DNA from 4 places in the Duganella sp. AC917 genome. Region 1 is predicted to be linked to each of the others. Evidence: riboswitches for the same ligand, from Rfam matches in the RefSeq annotation. Region 1 holds a riboswitch; each other region holds the start of a gene.
The links. A riboswitch is a leader RNA that binds a small molecule or an ion and turns the genes downstream of it on or off. The one in region 1 is predicted to bind cobalamin.
Positions count from the first base shown of each region.

Region 2: it holds a riboswitch for cobalamin, as region 1 does, so the genes downstream of both, ACZ0BA_RS26650 (TonB-dependent receptor domain-containing protein) here and ACZ0BA_RS07195 (CbtB domain-containing protein) in region 1, are expected to answer to the same signal.
Region 3: it holds a riboswitch for cobalamin, as region 1 does, so the genes downstream of both, ACZ0BA_RS01170 (MotA/TolQ/ExbB proton channel family protein) here and ACZ0BA_RS07195 (CbtB domain-containing protein) in region 1, are expected to answer to the same signal.
Region 4: it holds a riboswitch for cobalamin, as region 1 does, so the genes downstream of both, ACZ0BA_RS01595 (TonB-dependent receptor) here and ACZ0BA_RS07195 (CbtB domain-containing protein) in region 1, are expected to answer to the same signal.

Region 1 is NZ_OZ409848.1:1,616,430-1,621,230, reverse strand. It holds gene ACZ0BA_RS07210 (cobaltochelatase subunit CobN) at 1-1,544, opposite strand, end outside; gene ACZ0BA_RS07205 ((2Fe-2S) ferredoxin domain-containing protein) at 1,537-1,875, opposite strand; gene ACZ0BA_RS07200 (CbtA family protein) at 1,872-2,588, opposite strand; gene ACZ0BA_RS07195 (CbtB domain-containing protein) at 2,618-2,815, opposite strand; cobalamin riboswitch at 2,977-3,206, opposite strand; gene ACZ0BA_RS07190 (GNAT family N-acetyltransferase) at 3,284-3,805, opposite strand; gene ACZ0BA_RS07185 (diguanylate cyclase domain-containing protein) at 4,024-4,801, shown strand, end outside.
Region 2 is NZ_OZ409848.1:6,098,683-6,103,483, forward strand. It holds gene ACZ0BA_RS26645 (FecCD family ABC transporter permease) at 1-175, opposite strand, end outside; gene ACZ0BA_RS26650 (TonB-dependent receptor domain-containing protein) at 277-2,154, opposite strand; cobalamin riboswitch at 2,252-2,470, opposite strand; gene ACZ0BA_RS26655 (DUF6445 family protein) at 2,587-3,345, shown strand; gene ACZ0BA_RS26660 (histidine phosphatase family protein) at 3,301-3,879, opposite strand; gene ACZ0BA_RS26665 (adenosylcobinamide-GDP ribazoletransferase) at 3,883-4,671, opposite strand; gene cobT (nicotinate-nucleotide--dimethylbenzimidazole phosphoribosyltransferase) at 4,684-4,801, opposite strand, start outside.
Region 3 is NZ_OZ409848.1:265,774-270,574, forward strand. It holds gene ACZ0BA_RS01160 (heavy metal translocating P-type ATPase) at 1-830, shown strand, start outside; gene cueR (Cu(I)-responsive transcriptional regulator) at 827-1,219, shown strand; cobalamin riboswitch at 1,263-1,482, shown strand; gene ACZ0BA_RS01170 (MotA/TolQ/ExbB proton channel family protein) at 1,549-2,145, shown strand; gene ACZ0BA_RS01175 (DUF2149 domain-containing protein) at 2,147-2,488, shown strand; gene ACZ0BA_RS01180 (cobaltochelatase subunit CobN) at 2,475-4,801, shown strand, end outside.
Region 4 is NZ_OZ409848.1:349,282-354,082, forward strand. It holds gene ACZ0BA_RS01580 (hypothetical protein) at 1-1,218, opposite strand, end outside; gene ACZ0BA_RS01585 (DUF3606 domain-containing protein) at 1,389-1,568, shown strand; cobalamin riboswitch at 1,644-1,876, shown strand; gene ACZ0BA_RS01590 (hypothetical protein) at 1,842-2,042, opposite strand; gene ACZ0BA_RS01595 (TonB-dependent receptor) at 2,041-4,158, shown strand; gene ACZ0BA_RS01600 (cupin-like domain-containing protein) at 4,264-4,801, shown strand, end outside.

The DNA of each region.
Region 1 (4,801 bases):
GGGTCCATTCCATAGCCGCGCGGCGGCTGCAACGCCACGAACACATTACCCATCTCGATGCCCGCGAGCGACAAATGACCATCGTGGACATACGCCTCGCCGGGCGCCTCGCCCCATTGCGCGGTCATTTTCTCGCGCATCGATGCGGGCAGCTCCGCGAACCATTGCGCATACCGCTGCGCCGGCACCCGGCCGGCTGCGTTTTGCATCTGCTCGGCGGTCACATAGATATTATCGTAGGAGCAGCGCTCGATCAGGTCATGAATCAGCGCGGTGCCGTCACCGGTGGATTGACCCGCATCGTAGCCGTCGGCCCGCATCGCCTCCAGGATTCGTATCAGCGACGCCGGCGCATCCAGCCCGACCGCGTTACCGATCTGCGAGGCCTTGCTGCTCGAATTGGTGAACATGAAGGCGACGCGTTTCTCGGCGTTCGGCAGCCGTTTCAGACGCGCGAAACGCGCGGCGATGCCGGCAATACGCGCCACCCGGTCAGGCAGCGGGTCATATTCGACCGCCTCGTTCGGCAAACCCGCAGCACGCGCCTTGAACGACAGCGGCACCGTGATGATGCGGCCATCGAACTCCGGCAATACCACGTTCATCGCCGTATCGAGCGGATTGAGGCCGCGCGCCGACTGGCTCCACTGTTCCAGCGTCATGCCGCTGGTGATAGCCTGCAGCACCGGCACGTCGAGCTTCTCCAGCACGCCGACCGACCATCCGGCGGGTGTAGGGCCGCCCGGCGTGATCTCGCCCATCGCGAACGAGGTGGTGTTGATCAGCACATCGACGTGCGCGCCCGTGGCATCGGCCAGGTAGCGCAGAGCGCTGGGCAAGCCGCCATCGTCGCCGGCTCCGGCGCGCAGGGAAGAAGTAAACACCGGCAGCACATTCATGCCGCGCGCCTCCAGCGCGGTCAGCATCGCATCGACGAAGCGCGTGTTCCCGCTCATCCAGTGGGCGCGGTAAAACACGATGCCCGCGCTTGGGCGCGCCGGATCGCGCAGCGCCAGCCAATCCGCCAGGCCAGCGCCGGGCGCCAGGTCGGGGTGATAAATGCCGTGTTCCGGCAGCGGGTGCGCCGACTCGAAGCCGAAGCCCGTCAATAACAAGTGATCCGACAAATAGCGCAGCAACTGCGCCAGATTTGCGCTACCGCCGGCCTGGAAGTACTTCAATGTCATCTGCAGCACGTCCGCCGACACCGCCGACACGGCGGCCAGCTCCGGATCGGGCTCGCCGGTGCCGCTGACCACGATCAAATGCCGACCATGGCGACGTGCGTAATCCACCAGCTCCGTAAATCCCGGCACGCCGCCAAGCCGGCCAAGCACGCGCACGATAATCACCCGAGCCGAGCGCAAGTCCCGCTCCAGCAACGCCGTCATCGAGGTCTCGGCATCGAGCGACTGAAGGTTCACGCCTGCCACGCCGCCGAAGCCCGCAGGCAGTTGCGCGCGGGCCTGGTGCAGCACCGTCAAATCGTTGGAAGCATGCGTCAGCAGTGCCAGAAGCGCCGGGCCGGATGTCGGTTCAATCATCTTTTGGTTCCGGTGCGCAGGTGTCGCCTTCGCCAAGGCGGTGGAATATCAGGTCGGCCACTTCGCGACCGCCGATCAGGTGCTCGCTGACGATGCGTTCCGCGTTGGCTTCGTTCACGCGCTGGTACCAGACGCCTTCCGGATAGACCACCATCACCGGCCCTTCGTAGCGGCAGGCCACCATGCAATGGGTGCGCGTGCGCTTGACGGCAAGCTCCGGATGGGCATCGATCATTTCGCCCATGCGCTCGAACACGGCCTGCGCGCGTCCCTCGACGGGAGCGCAACGCGGACCGACGCACATGAAAATATGACGGTGATGGGTTCTCATCGATTAGCGAAGCGCTGATGGAAGAAGCCTGTCAGCGCGCCAAGCGCCACCCAGAACACGCCATTGGCGAGCGCGGTGGCATAGACGAAGGAACGCTGCAAATGCTCGGGAGCGACGCTGGCATGGACCAGCGGCTGTGGCGCGCCCACTAAATGCGGCAGCACCAGCAGCGCGATGGCCGCCAACTTGAGCGCCCAATGGCGGCCGAAGGCCAGCAGCGCCAGCGCGGTGGCGGTCGACATCGCGGTGGCGATCCACCAGCCCTGGCGGGCGGCGACCGGCGCGGCGGCCGTGCCGGGCAGCTCCGGCGGCAATCCAATCGACGGCGCCAGGAAGAACACCGCGTAACCGGCGGCGCCCCACAACAGGCCCGATCGCCAATCGACCAGCCGTCCACGCAGCCCGATGGCAGCCGCCAGCAGCAAGCCATAGCCGACCGCCATGCTGACGTCGGCCAACGCCGTGTAAAGCGTCCGCTCGGCGCCATCCGCCGGCTGCCAGCCGCCATGTTCATGGGGTCCATCATGCGCGGCTTCGTGCGGGTGCTGCGCGCCGTCGGCATGCGCATGCACCTCCGGCGCCGCCTCGCCCGCCGATTCCAGCACCTCGGCCTGCGCGATAATGCGCGTCACCTGCAAGTGCTGCACGCCGGTCAGCATCAACCCGGCCAGCAGGCCGGCTGCCGCCGCCGTGCGCACTATGCGATTGAACATGCCGGTGCCCGCGCCGGCCCCGGTACGGCTCAATGACACGGGAAGCCCGCCGAATGGCGGCTGTCGTGGGCGGCGTTGTGCAGCGCTTCCATCGATGCGAAACCGGCGCCGAACAGCAGCACGGCGCCAAGGCTCGCAGCCATCAAAGCGGCAACCAGCCTGTCTTTCAGGGCGACGGGACGGGCATGCGCATCGATCCGGCCGGCGTAATGGGTGTTGATGGACATATTGGTTTCTCCGAAAAGCAGCGACGACCACGGGGTCGGGAAGCTCGTATCGGGAGATGAACCAGGGGAGAGACGAATGCGGCGCCAGGGAAGAACCGGAACGAAAGATGCGCGGATCAAACCATGACAGTTCTCCACCCGTATCGCCCTCCGCAATACAAACGTGTTTACCGCTACTGGCTGGTTTCCGGGCTGGCGAGTGGGCGTCCGTGCGGACACGCCTGGATTTGCGCCTTCCCATGCAATCGCACAGTGGCATCGTACAAATCCTTGACCTCGCTTACCGTTGCGGGGGCAGCGCCGGCATTGCCGTTCCCGTGGAACGACGCACCGGCTTCCCATTTAAATCTGCAAACGATCATTTGCAGATACCAGAAGCTGACTACCGGCGCAGTATAGGTCTGCGACTGCGGAATTGCAAGACGATCATGCCATCGTGCGCGGCTGGCCGCCAAAGCGACGCAGGCATCAGCCGTCGACCGGATGCGCCGGAGTGCTCAGCATTAGCTGATAAAACGCCAGGTCCAGCCAGCGGTCGAACTTGAACGCTGCATGGCGAATAGTGCCTGCGTGCACGAATCCTAGCTGCTCGTGCAAGGCGATGCTGGCGGCGTTGGCGGCGTCGATACCGCCGACCAGGATGTGCAGGTCCGCCTCGCGGGCGGCGTCGACGATGGCGCTTAGCAACGTGCGTCCCAGCCCCTTGCCGCGCTGGTCGCCCCGCACGTAGATCGAATGCTCGACCGAGTATTTATTTGCCGGAAAGCCGCGAAACGCGCCGTAGCTGGCGAATCCCAGCAGCTCGCCGGCCGCATCCTCCAGCCCGATGACCGGATAGCCGCCGGCACGCTTGGCCGCGAACCAGTTCTTCATGGTTTCCATCGTGCGCGGATGATACTCGTAGAGCGCGGTCGAGTTGGCGATCGCGTCGTTGAAGATGGCGAGAATGGCGGGCGCATGGCGCTCTTCGGTACAGCTGACGAGTTGCATTGAGGCTCCGAAATAATGGCTTGGTTTGAGACTGGTCAACATGATAGACGATAAATCTCAAGCCCTCCAAGGCCCTTCCCTGCCATCTAAACATTTTCGTACAGAAAATAAAAACAAAGGGATAGACTGGCTTACCGATGCACTTTCCATATTGCAATATTACGAAAAGAGGGAAATCGCGCCTCACTAAAAATAATGACAGCGAGGTAGCATCAATCATGAAATTAGCTCATGCGCCTTCTATTCGAACCAGGCTGATCTGGCTGGTGGTTGCGTGCATCGTTCCGGCGTCGCTGATGGTCGTCAGGATGATCGCCTCCGACTACGAGCTTGCGCGCGCCGCCTTCATCCGCAGCGCCATGACGGCCGCCCACGCCAACGCGATGTCGATCGATAAGGAATTTGCCGTCATCGAATCGACGCTGAAGGCACTCGCCACCTCCCCCAGCCTGATCGGCGACGACCTCAAACCATTTTACGAGCAGGCGCGCGCCATTTGCGCCAACCAGGATATTTTCACCATCGTGCTCGAAGACGGCACGGGGCAGCAACTGATCAACACCTTCAAGCCCTATGGCAGCGCGCTGCCCAGCGCCAGCATCGACCGCTTGTTCACCTATATGCAGGACAACGACACCACCGCTATTTCGCGCGTGTTCATGGGCCCCGTCTCCAAGCGTTATATCGTCTCGGTGGGCATCCCGGTCACCAGAAAAACCACCGGCTTCCACGCGCTCAGCGCGGTGGTGACGGTGGAGCGCTTCGGCACCATCCTCAAACAGCAGCAATATCCCGAACACTGGATCACCACCATCCTCGATAACGCGGGCACGGTGGTCGCGCGCACCAGCGACATGCAGCGCTACGTCGGACAGCAAGCGATTCCCGAGGTGCTGGAACGGCTGCAGGAGCAGGCGGAAGGCGTTTTCGAAACCAAAACACTTGACGGCAAGCCTATCTTGGCCGTGCTGGCCAAAGCCAGCAATTCGCAATGGA
Region 2 (4,801 bases), 4.5 Mb from region 1:
ACAAGGTGGTGGTCTGGCCGTGCAGCAGATCGTTGACCGCTGCGGGAATGTCGGAAAGGGGAATCGCGACCGAACCGGTCATGCCCGAGAAAACCAGGCTGGCAAACGCGAACAGGGCCAGGCCGGTCAGGGTGACGGCGGCGCGCTGCTGCAGATTGCGTGAGAAAGAATGCATGCACTACTTTCGGAGAGTGGGAAGCACTGGCAGATTACAGTATTACAAGCTTAAGCAAGGCTTAGCGATAACCCCGTAATCCGCCCCACGTGTTTTCGTGTCTATTTATAACCGTAGCGAATACCCGCAAACACCTTCGAACCCGGCGTGTTGTAGTACCGCGCCAGATCGTACTGCTTGTCGCCGATGTTGTTCCAGCGGACCAGCGCCGACCAGTCGCGCGAGAAGGCGTAGGTCGCGTACAGGTTCACCAGACCGTAGCCGCCCAGGCGATTGCTGTTGGCCGCGTCGTCATAACGGTTGCCCGACACTTCCAGCTCAACGCCGGCCTTCAGCGCGCCGATGCCATAGTCGGCGGTCACGTTGCCGTGCTTTTTGGAGCGGCGCTGCAGGCGCTTGCCCGTCGTCTCATCCTTCGGGTCCTGCAGATCGAGGTTGGCGGCGAGGTTGATGCCGGCCAGCTTGGTGGCGGCCGACAACGTGATCCCCTCCAGCGTCGCGCGATTGACGTTGTAAGCGCAGCCGCTTGGATAGCCGGCGCGGCCGAACGGGCATGGGTTGATGTTGACGAGCATGTCCGTCAGGCGGTTGCGATAGTAGCCGGCGCTCAGCGCGTTCACGCCGTCGTCGTAGCGCAGGCCCATTTCGGCGTTGCGGCCTTTCTCCGGTTTGTTGTTTGGATTGCCATACTCCGGGAAGTACAACTCGTTATAGGTCGGCGCGCGGAAGCTGGTGCCGTAGCTGGCGGTGGCGCGCAGCGCCTGCGTGATGTTGTAGCCGTAGCCGAGCGAGCCGGTATTCTGCGAGCCGTAGACCGTGTTGTCGCGGCGGACGCTCGCGCTCAGAAGATTGGCGCCGCGACGGGCGTTGTACGAGGCGGCGAACGAATTGGTATCGCGCTGGCGGTTCAGCACACCGTTGGAGCCATTGCTTTGTACCTTCTCTTCGCGGTGCTCGTACAGCAGTTGCAGCATATCGGCGCCGATCTGGACGTCGTTCTGCCACGTGATGAAGCTTTGCTTGGTCTTGATGCGCGCATAGCCGGCGGCGGTGGCATTGGTGTAGTTTTCGCCTTTGTCCTTGGTCTCCGAGTATTGCAGCAGGCTGTCCCAGACCGGCAGCAGTTGCGCCTTGGCGTAGACGCTGGCGGTGTCGATGACGTTCTTGCTGCGCACGTTGTAGGAGCCGGCACGCAGGGCGTCGTACTGCGAATCGAGTTTGCTATGCATGAACAGCGCGCCGGCCTCGTAGCCCTTGGCCAATTGCAGGCTGAATTGACCGGAGACGTTTTCCTTGTCGTAGCCGTCGTCGTCCGGGTTGTACGAGGTCAGGCCGGGGCGGGAAGTCGAAAAGCCGTCCGACTTTTCCTTGCCGGCGCTGACCGCATAGCCGAAGCTGTGTTCACCGCCGGTGGCGCCCGATACCGTCACGTCGGCTTCGCGCGTCTTGTCGCTGCCATAGCCGGCGAACGCCGTCACCGCCGGTGCGCCCTGGCCCTTTTTGGTGAAGATCTGGATCACGCCGCCGATGGCGTCGGCGCCATACAATGAGCTCAGCGAGCCATAGACGATTTCGATATGGTCGATCGCGGTCAGCGGGATGGCGCTCCAGTTGGCGGCGCCGGTGGTGGACGAGCCGATACGCACGCCGTCGACCAGCACAATGCTTTGATTGCTGTTGGCGCCACGGATGTAGACGTTCGACGAGCTGCCCGCGCCGCCGTTGCGCGTCACTTCGATGCCGCGCTGGCGCTTGAGCAGGTCGACCACGGAGCCGGCGCCGGCTTCGGCGATTTGTTCGGCCTTGATGGTCACGGTGTCGCTGATGATGTCGGCCAGCGGTTGCGGCGTGCGCGTGGCGGTCACCACGACGGTGTCGGCGGGCGCCTCGTCGGCGTAGGCGCCGGTGTACGTGAAGGCGGCGGCCATTGCCAATGCCAGCGAGGTCAGTGCCGCCGGGCGGGAGGTAGTAAAGGACATGATTTATTTTTCTGTTAGAAGCAACCGGCCTACTTCCCCGTGGGCCAGATTGAACGGAAGCGGAAAACCGAGAGCTGCGCGCGCACATCCCGTTCGCCCACTTCCACCTGCTTTGGCCGGTATCCGGGCTGGCAAGTTAGACCATCTCACCTTCCCATGCGGAGCACAGTGGTTGTCAGAGCTGGTTTGTCGCGCGTCGCGCGACACTTGCTTACCGTTGCGGGGGCAGCACACGTGGGCCGCAGGGCGGCTTCGTGTTTCCCGTTTAACTGCGCATCCGGACGGACGCGCGGGCACCAAAGCCGGTCATTATACGGGTTTGGTGGGAGACTTGATAACTAGTGAAAAATAAACCACTGAATTGCCCCTGGCTTTTTTGCTATCATTATCGCCACCTTGGCAGGTGGTTCACCTGCCGTTGCTGGAGTCTCCATGTTCGACCCTCGTCTTGCCCCGCCATCCGCGCCGGTGGTTTTGCGCCCCATGGTCAATCCGCGTCCGGTGGTGACCGTGGTGCCGCTTTTCGACGGCCACCAGTGCGTCATCGTCGATAACTTCATGACGGAACCGGAGACGATGGTGGAATACGCCGCGCTCCAGCGCAGTGAGTTCGTCGACTCTGCCGGTAATTACTATCCCGGACCGGAATTGACGTTGACCGGACGTTTCGTCGCCAGCGTGCAGGAGGCGTTTCTGCTGCATGCGCGCGCGCCGCTCAAGGCGCGCCGGGTGCTCGGCATCACCAGCCGCCTGTCGCTGGTGACGCGGCGTCCGGAGCAGCTGTTGCAGGGCCAGCGCATACCGCACCGCGACTCCTACAATCTGGACGACATGGAGGGTGTCGGAGCGATGGTGCTGTATCTGTTTAAAGACGAGCGGCTAGGCGGCACCAATTTTTTCAAACCCAAGGTTCCGCTACAGGAGATCGACGCAATGCTGCGCGAGTTGAAGCGCAAGGACATGGCGGGGGAGTCGCGGGTGCCGACCGCGCCGGCGACATTTGCGATTGCATCGGACGAGCATTTTGAGAAGGTGCTGACCGTTGCGCCCAAGTTCAACCGGGCGATCTTCTACAACGGAGAGTTGTTCCACTCGGGGCACATCACGGCGCCGGAGCTGATGGTCGACGATCCGACGGTCGGCAGATTAACGGTCAACGCGTTCTTCAAGCTGCGCATGGCCGCGACCTAGGATCAGCGTGGAACCGTAGGCGATATGGTGCGGCGTCCGGGCCGCCTGCAGGGCCATCTCGTGCTGCGCCAGGCCGGCGTCGCAGGCCGATAGCAGCCGCATGGCGCCCGCGTGGCAGATAACGATCGCCTCGCCGTCGGCGCCGAGCTGGCGCTGGAGGTCGGCGTGGAAGGCCGCGATCCGCGCCGCCATCCGCAATACGCTCTCGCCGCCGCCCGGTTGGTAGTTGACCAGATCGGCGGCCCAGGCGTCGACGTCGGCGCGCGGAATGTCATCCCAGCGGCGCATCTCCCAGCCGCCAAAGTGCATTTCCACCAGTCGGGCGTCGAAGATCGGATCATTCGACAGACGCTCCGCAAGTCCGGCACAGCGGCGCAATGGACTGGAATAGACCGGCAAACCCGCCGGCAGTTGCGGCGCCAGCGCGGCGAGCGTGCGTTCGAGCTCCTCGGGAGCGACTTCCAGATCGGTGCTGCCATAACAGACGCCCGCCGTGACAAGCGGTTTGGGGTGGCGCACCAATATCAGTCGCATGGCTTAGAAAAACTCAAACTGCGCGCTGGTGTGAAGACCCGCGAGCACGCACAGATAGAAGATCGCTTCGGTCACCTGCTGCACCGCGCCCAGGCAATCGCCCGTGTAGCCGCCGATGCGACGCACGAACTTCCGCGCCAGCCAGATGGTCGCCGCCAGCGCGAAGGCGAGTCCGCTGATCAGCATTGTCCACGACAGCCAACCGAGATATATAAGCATCAGCGCCGGCAGCAGGGCTGTGACGGCGGCGATGGCGAATTCTTTGGTGCTCATTTTCTGCGCCATCGCCTTGGCCTTGCCCTCGGCGCGCGCATAGTCCAGCCGCCAGATCAGCGAGACCGCCATCAATCGCGACATCGGATGCGCCACCAGCAGGGCCGCCAGCACACCGAACGGCGGTATGCGGGTCAGGGTCGCGCACTTCAGCAGCAGAAGGCAGAAGATACCGATCGCACCATAGGCGCCGATGCGCGAATCCTTCATGATCTCCAACACACGTTCCTGTGTCATGCCGCCGCCGAAACCGTCGCACATGTCGGCAAAGCCGTCTTCATGGAAGGCGCCGGTGACGTAGATGCCGGCGGCGACCGACAGGATGACGGCGATCACCGGAGGGAAGAACTTGAAGGCGACTGCGTAGACTGCCCCGGTGATCAGCGCGACCACCACGCCAACCAGCGGGAAATAACGCGACGCCTGATTGAGCCAGGCGGGATCGAAGCCCACCCAGCGCGGGATCGGCAGGCGCGTAAAAAACTGCAGCGCGGTGAAGAACAGTCGGAGTTGGTGCACTGAGCCTGCCCCTTACTCGGACTTCTCGCTGACCTGGGCCGATTCGAACGTCGCCATCTGGTTCAGGAAGTTGACTGCCGCGTGCAGCAGCGGCAGCGCCAGCGCGCAGCCGGTGCCTTCGCCAAGCCGC
Region 3 (4,801 bases), 1.4 Mb from region 1:
CCCGCGCGGTGCAGCAGGCCGCCGGGGACGGATCGGCCGGCGCGCTGGTCGGCGCCGACATCACGGCCTTGCCCGGACGCGGTGTCGCCGCGATGGTCGATGGCATGCGGCTGATCCTCGGCAGCACGCGCTTGATGCAAGAGCAGGGTGTCGCGCTCACCACGCTCGCTGCGCGCGCCGCCGAACTGGAACAACAAGGCCTGACCGTGTCGTGGCTTGCCGAGCAGTCTACGCAACCTGCGCGCTTGCTTGGCTTGCTGGCCTTTGGCGACCGTGTCAAATCAAACGCCCGTGCCGCCATCGAAGCGCTGCATGCGTTGAACATCGAGACCGTGCTGCTGACCGGGGACAATCAGGGCAGCGCCGTTCACGTCGGCGCGGCGCTCGGCATCGGCAGGGTGGTCGCCAACATGCTGCCGGCCGATAAAGCCGCCGCCATCGGCGCCATGAAGCAGTCGGACAAATGCATCGCGATGGTCGGCGACGGCATCAACGACGCGCCGGCGCTGGCCGCCGCCGATGTCGGCATCGCCATGTCCAGCGGCACCGACGTCGCCATGCACGCCGCCGGCGTCACGCTGATGCGCGGCGACCCGGCGCTGGTGGCCGCCGCCATCTCGATCTCGCGTCGCAGCTACAGCAAGATCCGCCAGAATCTGTTTTGGGCATTTATCTATAACCTGGTTGGCATTCCGCTGGCCGCCTTTGGCCTGCTCAACCCCATGGTCGCGGGGGCGGCGATGGCGCTCAGTTCCGTCAGCGTGATCAGCAACGCGCTGCTGCTGCGCCGGTGGAAGCCGCAGGCCCCTAGTGCAGGAGGGAAGCCATGAATATCGGGCAAGCGGCCAGCGCCTCCGGCGTCTCGGCCAAGATGATCCGCTACTACGAGAGCATCGCGCTGATTCCGCCGGGGCGGCGCAGCGAATCGGGCTACCGCATCTACAGCGACAACGACCTGCACGCGCTGCGCTTCGTCAAGCGCGCACGCACGCTCGGCTTTTCGCTTGACCAGATCCGCGACCTGCTGTCGCTGTGGCAGAACAAGCAGCGCGCCAGCGCCGATGTCAAAACGATCGCGCTTGGCCATGTCGATGAGCTGAACCAGCGTATCGCCGAACTGACGGAAATGCGCGATACGCTGCAAACCCTGGCGCAGTGCTGCAAAGGCAACGACAGGCCCGATTGCCCCATCCTTCAAAGTCTCGCCGATCCGAAGTAAGCCCTGTGTCGCCGGCCGATCTGCCCGGCGGCGGCGGAACCACGTATAATCGCCGGGTTTTGGTGCTCGCGCGTCCGTCTGGATGCGCAGTTAAACGGGAAACATGGCGCTGGCCCAGCCAGCCAACATGTGCTGCCCCCGCAACGGTAAACAAGCGTCGTCGCCGACGACTATCCGCCTCGCTGTGCCACTGTGCTTTTGCATGGGAAGGTCAGGTGGATTTGCTTGCGAGCCCGGATACCGGCCAAAGAGGTGGAAGCGCCCAGGCGCTTCCTTTCAAGCTGCTCACGGGGAGGTGAGTGGCTTGCTTCTGTCGCTGGATCATTTCAATGCCTAACCTGCCTGCCGACGCGGCCATCCGCTCGATCGAGACGCTGCTGTATTCCATTTCCAATGTGCTGTATCTGCCCGTGCTGCTGGGGATCGCCGCGCTCACGTTGTACATGCTGGTGTGCTTCGGCACCTTCGGCGCCGAATGGATAGAGCGCCGGCGCGGCGTGCGCATGCTGGTCGCCACCGCCCGTCACGACATGGCCGCCGCGCTGACCGCGCAGGAAGGCGAGCCCGGACTCGATGCGCGCCTCGAACGCGTCGTGCAGCGCGCCGACGCCGCCGGCGTGCGCCGCTTGGACGGCGTGCGCTTCGTGGTGCGGGTCGGCCCCGCGCTCGGCCTGATGGGCACCTTGATCCCGATGGGGATCTCGCTGGCCGGTCTGGCGCAGGGCAATCTACCGAAGATGGCCGAATCGATGACCACCGCCTTCACCGCCACCGTGGTCGGCCTGGCGTGCAGCGTGTGCGCCTATCTTCTGAGCCTGGTGCGTGAGCACTGGCTGCGCAGCGACCTGACCGACATCGCCTACGCCGCCGAAAGCTTGCTGGCGACGCACGCGCACAAGCCGCATCTTACCCGCGTGGAGGCTTGATATGGCAATGCGCTTTATGAACCGCCACCGCTACAGCCGCATCGGCGAGCACACCGAGGACCCGCTGGCCGGCGTCGCCAACCTGTTCGACGCTAGCATCGTCTTCATCGTCGCCATGATGCTGGCGCTGTTCTCGGCCTGGAACATGATGGACCTGCTGGACCCGAATTCGGAAGTCACCATCGCCAAGAAGAGCGCGGACGGCCGGGTTGAAGTGCTGACCAAGAAGGGCGCCGAGATTACGGTGAGCCGCGTCAGCGACAAGCCATTGTCCGGCTCCGGCAAGCGCCTGGGCACCGCCTACCAACTGCCGGACGGGAAGGTTGTTTATGTTCCGGAGTAAGCGCTTTGGCACCCTGGAAGTCGTATTGCTGCTGTTGATATCCTTTTTCATCGTCGGCTACGTGCATTCGGCGCAGGCGCCGCGCACCTTGGCGCTGATGCTGGGCGACGTCGAGTCGCGCCCGGCGGTGCTGGCCGTGCGCGGTTTGCAGGCGGAGCTCAAGGCGCTCAACGTCGTTATCCGCATCATCCCCAACAGCGGCATGACGCAGGCCGACCGCGATGCGCTTGCCATCGCCGATGTGGCGGTCGTCAATGCCAGGAGCCGCCTGGCGATGGCGGGCCTGAAGGACGAATTGCAGGCGCTGAGAAAATCGCGCCATCCGGTGTTTGCCGTCGGCGGCGCTATCGACGACAGCGTTCGGGAAATGGGTGTGCAGGACGATAAGACCATCCAGCAGTATCACAGCGAGGGCGGCATCGAGAACATGGGCAACCTGCTGCGCTACATCCTGCGCCAGCATTTCGGCGCGACCATGACGGTGGCGCCGGTGCACGCGATGCCGGACGTCGGTCTGTACGATGTCGCGGCCAACCGCACCTACAGCAGCTACGAGCATTATTTACAGGGCTATGCCAACTACAAGACCGGCGCGCCGTGGATCGCCGTGCCTTTCTACCGCGCCAGCCTGGTGGCCGGGCAGACTTTGCCGCTGGCGGCCATCGTCGCCCGTCTCGAAGCGAGCGGCTACAACGTGCTGCCGGTGTTCGGCTATCCCTATGATGTGCCGCTGCGGTTTCTGCTCGATGAAAATGGCAAAAGCCGCGTCGAGCTGATCGTCGCGCTGGGCATGAAGGTCGGCGGCACCGCCAATACCGGCACGCTGCTCGACAAGATCGGCGTCCCGGCGATCAACGCCATCACCCTGAGCCAGCACACGGCGGCCCAATGGCGCGAATCGAAGATCGGTCTCGATATCATCGAACGCACCTGGCAACTTGCCGGCGCCGAGATGGCGGGACTGATACAGCCGACCGTGGTCGCAAGCCGTGAGCGTATCAGCGATGCGCAGACCGGATTGGCCTACGTCGAGGAGACGCCGATCGCAGAGCGCATCGAGCGCCTGAACGAGCGCGTGGCGGCCTGGCTGGCCTTGCGCCAGAAGGCCAACGGCGACAAGCGCATCGCCATGATCTACTTTAATTATCCGCACGGTTCCGAGACCATCGGCGCGGCGTACCTGAACGTGCTGCCGGAGAGTTTGTGGCAGATCGTCCAGCGGCTGAAACGCGACGGTTATCAAACGGGCGACGCCCTGCCGCCTGGCGAGGCCGAGCTGCAAGGCGAGATCCAGCAGTGGGGCAATTATCCCGGCAAGTCCAAAGGCGATTACATGACGGGCCTGAAGCATCTGGCCGAGAGCGGCCAGGCCTTGCTGGTGCCGCTGGCCGACTACCAGGCGTGGTTCGACAAACTGCCGCAAGCGCTGCGGGATTCCATCCTGGCGTCGTGGGGCAAGCCGGAAAACGCGCCGGTGCTGTGGCGCGACGCCAAAGGTACGCAATTCTTCGTCTACCCGGCCCGCCGCTTCGGCAACGTGCTGATGGCGCCGCAGCCCGGCCGCGCGTGGGAGCAGAACCTGGAGAAGCTGCACAACGAAGTGAGCATGCCGCCGAGCCATGAGTACATCGCCTTCTATCTGTGGCTGCAAAAGAGCTTCCAGGCCAATGCGGTGATGCACATCGGTACCCACGGTACGCAGGAATGGCTGACCGGTAAAGAGGCCGGCTTGTCCGAGGACGATCCGACCGAGGCGCTGATCGGCGCCATGCCGAACATCTATCCGTATGTGATGGACGATGTGGGCGAGGGCATACAGGCCAAGCGACGCGGCATGGCCACCATCATCGACCACATGACGCCACCGTTCGATATCGCCGGCCTCAATCCGGACCTGCGCGAGCTTGGCGCGCTGTTGAACGACTACCGCGTGGCCGAGCAAAAAAGCCCGCTGCTGGCGCGCAGCCATCTGGTGGCGCTGAACCGCATCGCGGCCAGGAGCGGCGTGTTGAAGGACATGAAGAAGACCGCGCTCAAGACCGAAGCCGATATGGAGGCGCTGGAAGAATATCTGGACGACACCGGCAACAAGCTGACGCCTTTCGGTTTGCATACCTTCGGCGTGGCGCCGACGGCGGAGCGGCGCAACGCCACGGCGCGCGCGGTCGTCAGTCTCGACACGGCCGCCACCGCCGAACAAAAAAGCAAACGCGTCGCGCAGCTGGAAAACGATATAGAACGCAGTGCCGCGCTGGAGCTGGACCGCCTGATGGAGGCGCTGTCGGGCCGCTATATTCCGGCCGGCGCCAGCGC
Region 4 (4,801 bases), 1.3 Mb from region 1:
CGCCTGCCATCCCGGCAGGCCGGTCGCGCGCAACGCTTCGGCGTGGTTGAGTATGGCGTCGCCCAGCATCTCCAGCAGCTGGGCGTTGCCCGGGAAGCGCTCGCTGAGCGCGCGCACCGTCGCCACGTTGTATCCCTTGGGCGAGAAGCGCAGCCGGTCGATATGGGCTTGGGCGCTGTCGGGATTGTCCTGCAGATTCCGCGCCACCACCGCCTCGATGGCATCGCCCGGCAGCGTCACGCGGGTGAGCACGGCGGCAAGCGCGGCCGTGACGCGCGGCTGGTCCAGCGTCTGGACCCGGATTTCCACGGGCGGGAACTTGAACGGTCCATCGGTGGCCGTGAACACCCGCACACTCAAGCGTTTGAGCAAATACCTGGCGATCTCTTTGTCCAGTTCGTCATAGCTGCGCTTGAAAGCAAGCTGGGCGGCGCGGTCCTGGCCGATGCCCAGGTTGTACAGGCGCAGATAGTGCGCCAACTGGGCCCGCAGTTCCGGCGAAGAATTGAAATAGTGGATCACGAAGCCGGCCCGCGCATAAAACGCGTTGAGCTCCATCTTGTTGGTCCTGGTGGTCTTGAGGTAATCGAGCTTGGTCGTGTTGAACAGTGTCGCGCTGTCGATGCTGATGCCGCCGCTGGGGCTGAACAAACCTTCGATACGGCCGGACTGCTCGTCGATATCGCCAACGCTGACCGTTTTGTTGTTGTACCGGAGTGTCGAAAAATACTCCGCCAGACCCTCGTCGCACCACATTGGATAGGCCACTGTCCGCTCCGTCATGCGGATCAGGAAGTGATGGTATTCGTGCAGCAGGACGTTGCGCGCGAAGGTCGGAGTATCGCTGTCGCCGACGTAACCCTTGACGTTGGCGATGGCCGCGAAACCGCGCAGCGTATAAGAAAACACGCCACCATAGGTTTCCGGCAGGCCGAGCTTATCGAACAGATTGCCGTTGCCAATGGCCAGTACCGTCAGCGGGCCTACGGTGTCGAGCGCCTCGATGCCCAATGCCCGCAAGCTGAAGTGGCGCATGTGCTCGAGGTCGTTGACCATCAGGCGCGCGGTGTCGGCATCCACGTCGGTGACCAGGCGGAAGTGCTGCGTTTCCGCCTGTACCCAGCGGGCGCGCAGCAGTCCGTCGATATCGGCGCCGTGGGCGGGAAGGGTGCACAGCGCCAATGCGGCAACCGCGAGAACGCGTGAAAAATCTAACATATAAAACTGCCGCAAATAAATAGTTCCGGATGCTAACATTTTGTTGCATTAAATGAAAGAGTGGACATGGTTTTGCCGATGCGTTGCTGGGTCCGGACGTGCGGTATATAACAGTCGGGATTGCCTCCCTATGTCATTGTTCCACACACTTAATTACTCGGGAGGAAGTCATGAGCGACGATCTGAAAAATGCAGGACAGCAGGACCGCGCGCGGATCAATGTCAACGAGCAGCATGAAGTGACGTATTGGACCAAGGAGCTGGGGGTGACCAAAGATCGCCTCGCGCAGCTGGTGAAAGAGGTCGGGCCGAGCGCCAAGGCGGTTCGCGAAAAGCTGGCCAGTGACTAATCCGGTGTGACCCTCGCGCGGGCGGGATCGCCTCCTGCATACGCCGTCCCAAGTTGCCATCATTGCCAGTCCGTCGTATCATGGCGCGGTTTTGGTGCTTGCGGCCAGCCTACTGGCCGCAGTTAAACGGGAAACACGCGCTGGCACGCCAGCGGCAAACGTGTGCTGTCCCCGCAACGGTAAAACAGGCGCCGCGCTTCCATTGGATGCGCGGCCGGTCGTCTCTTTAGTCCACTGTGCGTTCAGCATGGGAAGGCGGGGCGATTCGACCTGTTAGCCCGGATACCGGCCAAGGCGGATGGAAGCAAGCGGCCGGGAGGTGTCGTGTTTTGCGGAGATGCGGGATCGGCGCAGTGCGCCGGCGCGCCATTTCGCCTGACTGTCGTTGACGGCTGCTGCTTCTTTTTTTAATGGTGCACGGGGATGTGCGCCTGACAAAAAAGATCGCCAGCGATCGTGACCGAAAGTCTTCATGAACAAAATCCCCCGGCCTCCATGGAGGCTGCGTCTTCTTCCGTCCATGCTGCTGTTGGCCGTACCGGCACTCGCCCATACCACCGAAAATAGTACCGCTAACGACGGCGCGGATGGCAGTCAGGCCACGCCGCAGCAGGTGCGCGTGTCCGCCAGCCTGATACCGCTCGGCGTCGCGGATTCCGCCAACCAGGGCACGGTGACGGCCAAGCAGTTGGAGAATCGTCCGCTGCTGCGCACGGGCGAGCTGCTCGAGGCGGTGCCGGGCCTGATCGTGACCCAGCACGCCGGCGACGGTAAAGCCAACCAGTATTTCGCGCGCGGCTTCAATCTCGATCACGGCACCGACTTCCGCACCTCCGTGATGGGCATGCCGGTGAACCTGCCGACCAATGCGCACGGCCAGGGCTACTCCGACCTGAATTTCCTGATACCGGAACTGGTGAGTACCATCCAGTACAAGAAGGGCACGTATTACGCGGAGGAGGGCGACTTTTCGGCGGCCGGCGCGGCGGCCTTCGACTACGTCCGTCGGATGGAGCAGGGTTTGCTGAGCGTGGAGGCGGGACAAAACCGCTTCAGCCGCGTGCTGGTGGCGAATTCCACGCCGCTGGCCGACGGCACGCTGCTGTATGCGATCGAGCGCGCGGGCCAGGACGGTCCGTGGGATACGCCGGAGGACTACAAGCGCGTCAACGGTGTGCTGTCATACAGCTTACGCAGCGGCGACGACGACGTCAGGCTGACCGCCATGGGCATGCACTCGTCGTGGAATTCGACCGACCAGGTGCCGCGCCGCGCGCTCGACAGCGGCTTGATCGGCCGCTATGGCGCGCTTGATCCCAGCGACGGCGGCGAGACCTCGCGTTACAGCGCCTCCGCCGAATGGACGCGTCAATACGCCGACGGCTACAGCAAGGTCAATGCTTACCTGATCAAATCGCGCCTGGACCTGTTCAGCAATTTCACTTACGTGCTTGACGATCCCGAACACGGCGACCAGTTCCACCAGGCCGAGAGCCGCCAGATTCTGGGCCTGAGCGGCGAGCGCGCGTGGCAGCACAAACTCGGCCCCTTTGCCTCGGAGACGGCGGTGGGCTTGCAGCTGCGCCAGGATCATTTGTCGCCGGTCGGGCTGTATTTGAGCGAAGGGCGGCAACGCCTGTCGACTGTGCGCGAGGACGATGTCAAGGAGCGCGCCGCAGCGCTGTATCTGTCCAACAGCACCACCTGGGCGCCGTGGCTGCGCACCGTGGCCGGCGTGCGGTCGGACCGCTATACGTTCGATGTGGACAGCGACACGGCCGCCAACTCGGGCAAGGTCGACGCCTCCATCACCAGTCCCAAGTTCAGCGCCGTTTTCACGCCCGGCAAAAACGCCGAGGTCTATCTGAACTGGGGACGTGGTTTTCACAGCAACGACGCGCGTGGCGTCACCGGCACCGTCGATCCTAAAACCGGCCTGGCGGTTGACGCCGACGGCGCATCTATCGAACGCGCGACGCCGCTGGTCAAGGCAACCGGCAAGGAGGTCGGCCTGCGTCTGGTCGGGCTGGTGCCAGGCCTGCAAACGACGGTCGCCGCATGGCGGCTCGACCTCGACTCCGAACTCATTTTCGTTGGCGACGCGGGCAGCACAGAGGCGGGACGCCCAAGCCGCCGCCATGGCATCGAACTGGCCAACTTCTACACTCCGGCCAAGGACTGGATCATCGACGCCAACCTGGCATGGTCGCACGCGCGCTTCGCCGACAGCGATCCGGCGGGGACTTTCATTCCGGGCTCGATCAACCGCACGGCGTCGGTCGGAGTGTCGGGCGAATCCGGTCCCTGGTCGGGAGGCGTCAGGTTGCGCTACTTCGGTCAGCGCGCGCTGGTGGAGGATGATTCGGTGCGTTCGCCATCCTCCACGCTGGTCAACATGAAGCTGGGGTATAAATTGGCGCCCAACCTTAAGCTCACGCTGGAGGTGCTCAATCTGCTGGATCGCGCGGTAAGCGACATCGATTACTATTACGAGTCGCGTTTGCCCGGCGAGGCGGCGCCGGTGGCCGATATCCATACCCATCCCGGTGAGATGCGCACCTTGCGCGCGGGTCTGGCCTGGCGGTTCTGACGTCATCGCCTTGCCGGGTTGATGATCCGCCCCGACTAGCGCGGTTTGCACTGCATGCGTTATGCTGCGCGGCTTATGTGTTCATCGGCATTCAAGGCAAGGCATATGTCAAAAGATAAAAATCCCGCGGCCGCTGGCGAGGTGACGCCGCCGACGAAGAGCGTGACGCGCTCGCCACCGCCGTTGGAGGCATCGCGGCCCGCCTCGCCGGAGGAGGCGGCCGCCAAAAGAGAGGCGCGCGAACACAGGGATGCCCAGGTGCGCGGCGTCACGTCCATCCAGGAGATGCGTGATGCGATCCGGCGCGCCGGGCGCGATCTGCCGGCGATCTCGGAAGTGCCGCGCGTCCGTGCGCTCGACGCGGCGGCGTTCCGCGCGCGGGCCGCGCTAGGCCTGCCATTTCTGATCACCGGTATCGTCAATCGCTGGCCGCTGTGCGCGTTGCCGCCGCAAACGCTGCGGGATCGCTACAGCGCGGTGCAGGTGCGCGCGCGGGTGGGGGACTATATTAATACCGCGTTCGCCGCCGACCGCGCGATGCAGGATATGTCGATGGGCGAATACCTGGACCTGGTCGACGCCGGCACGCACGCGCTGCCGCCGTATCTGGGCAACCTGGAGCTGCGTGAGTTGAACAGTATGT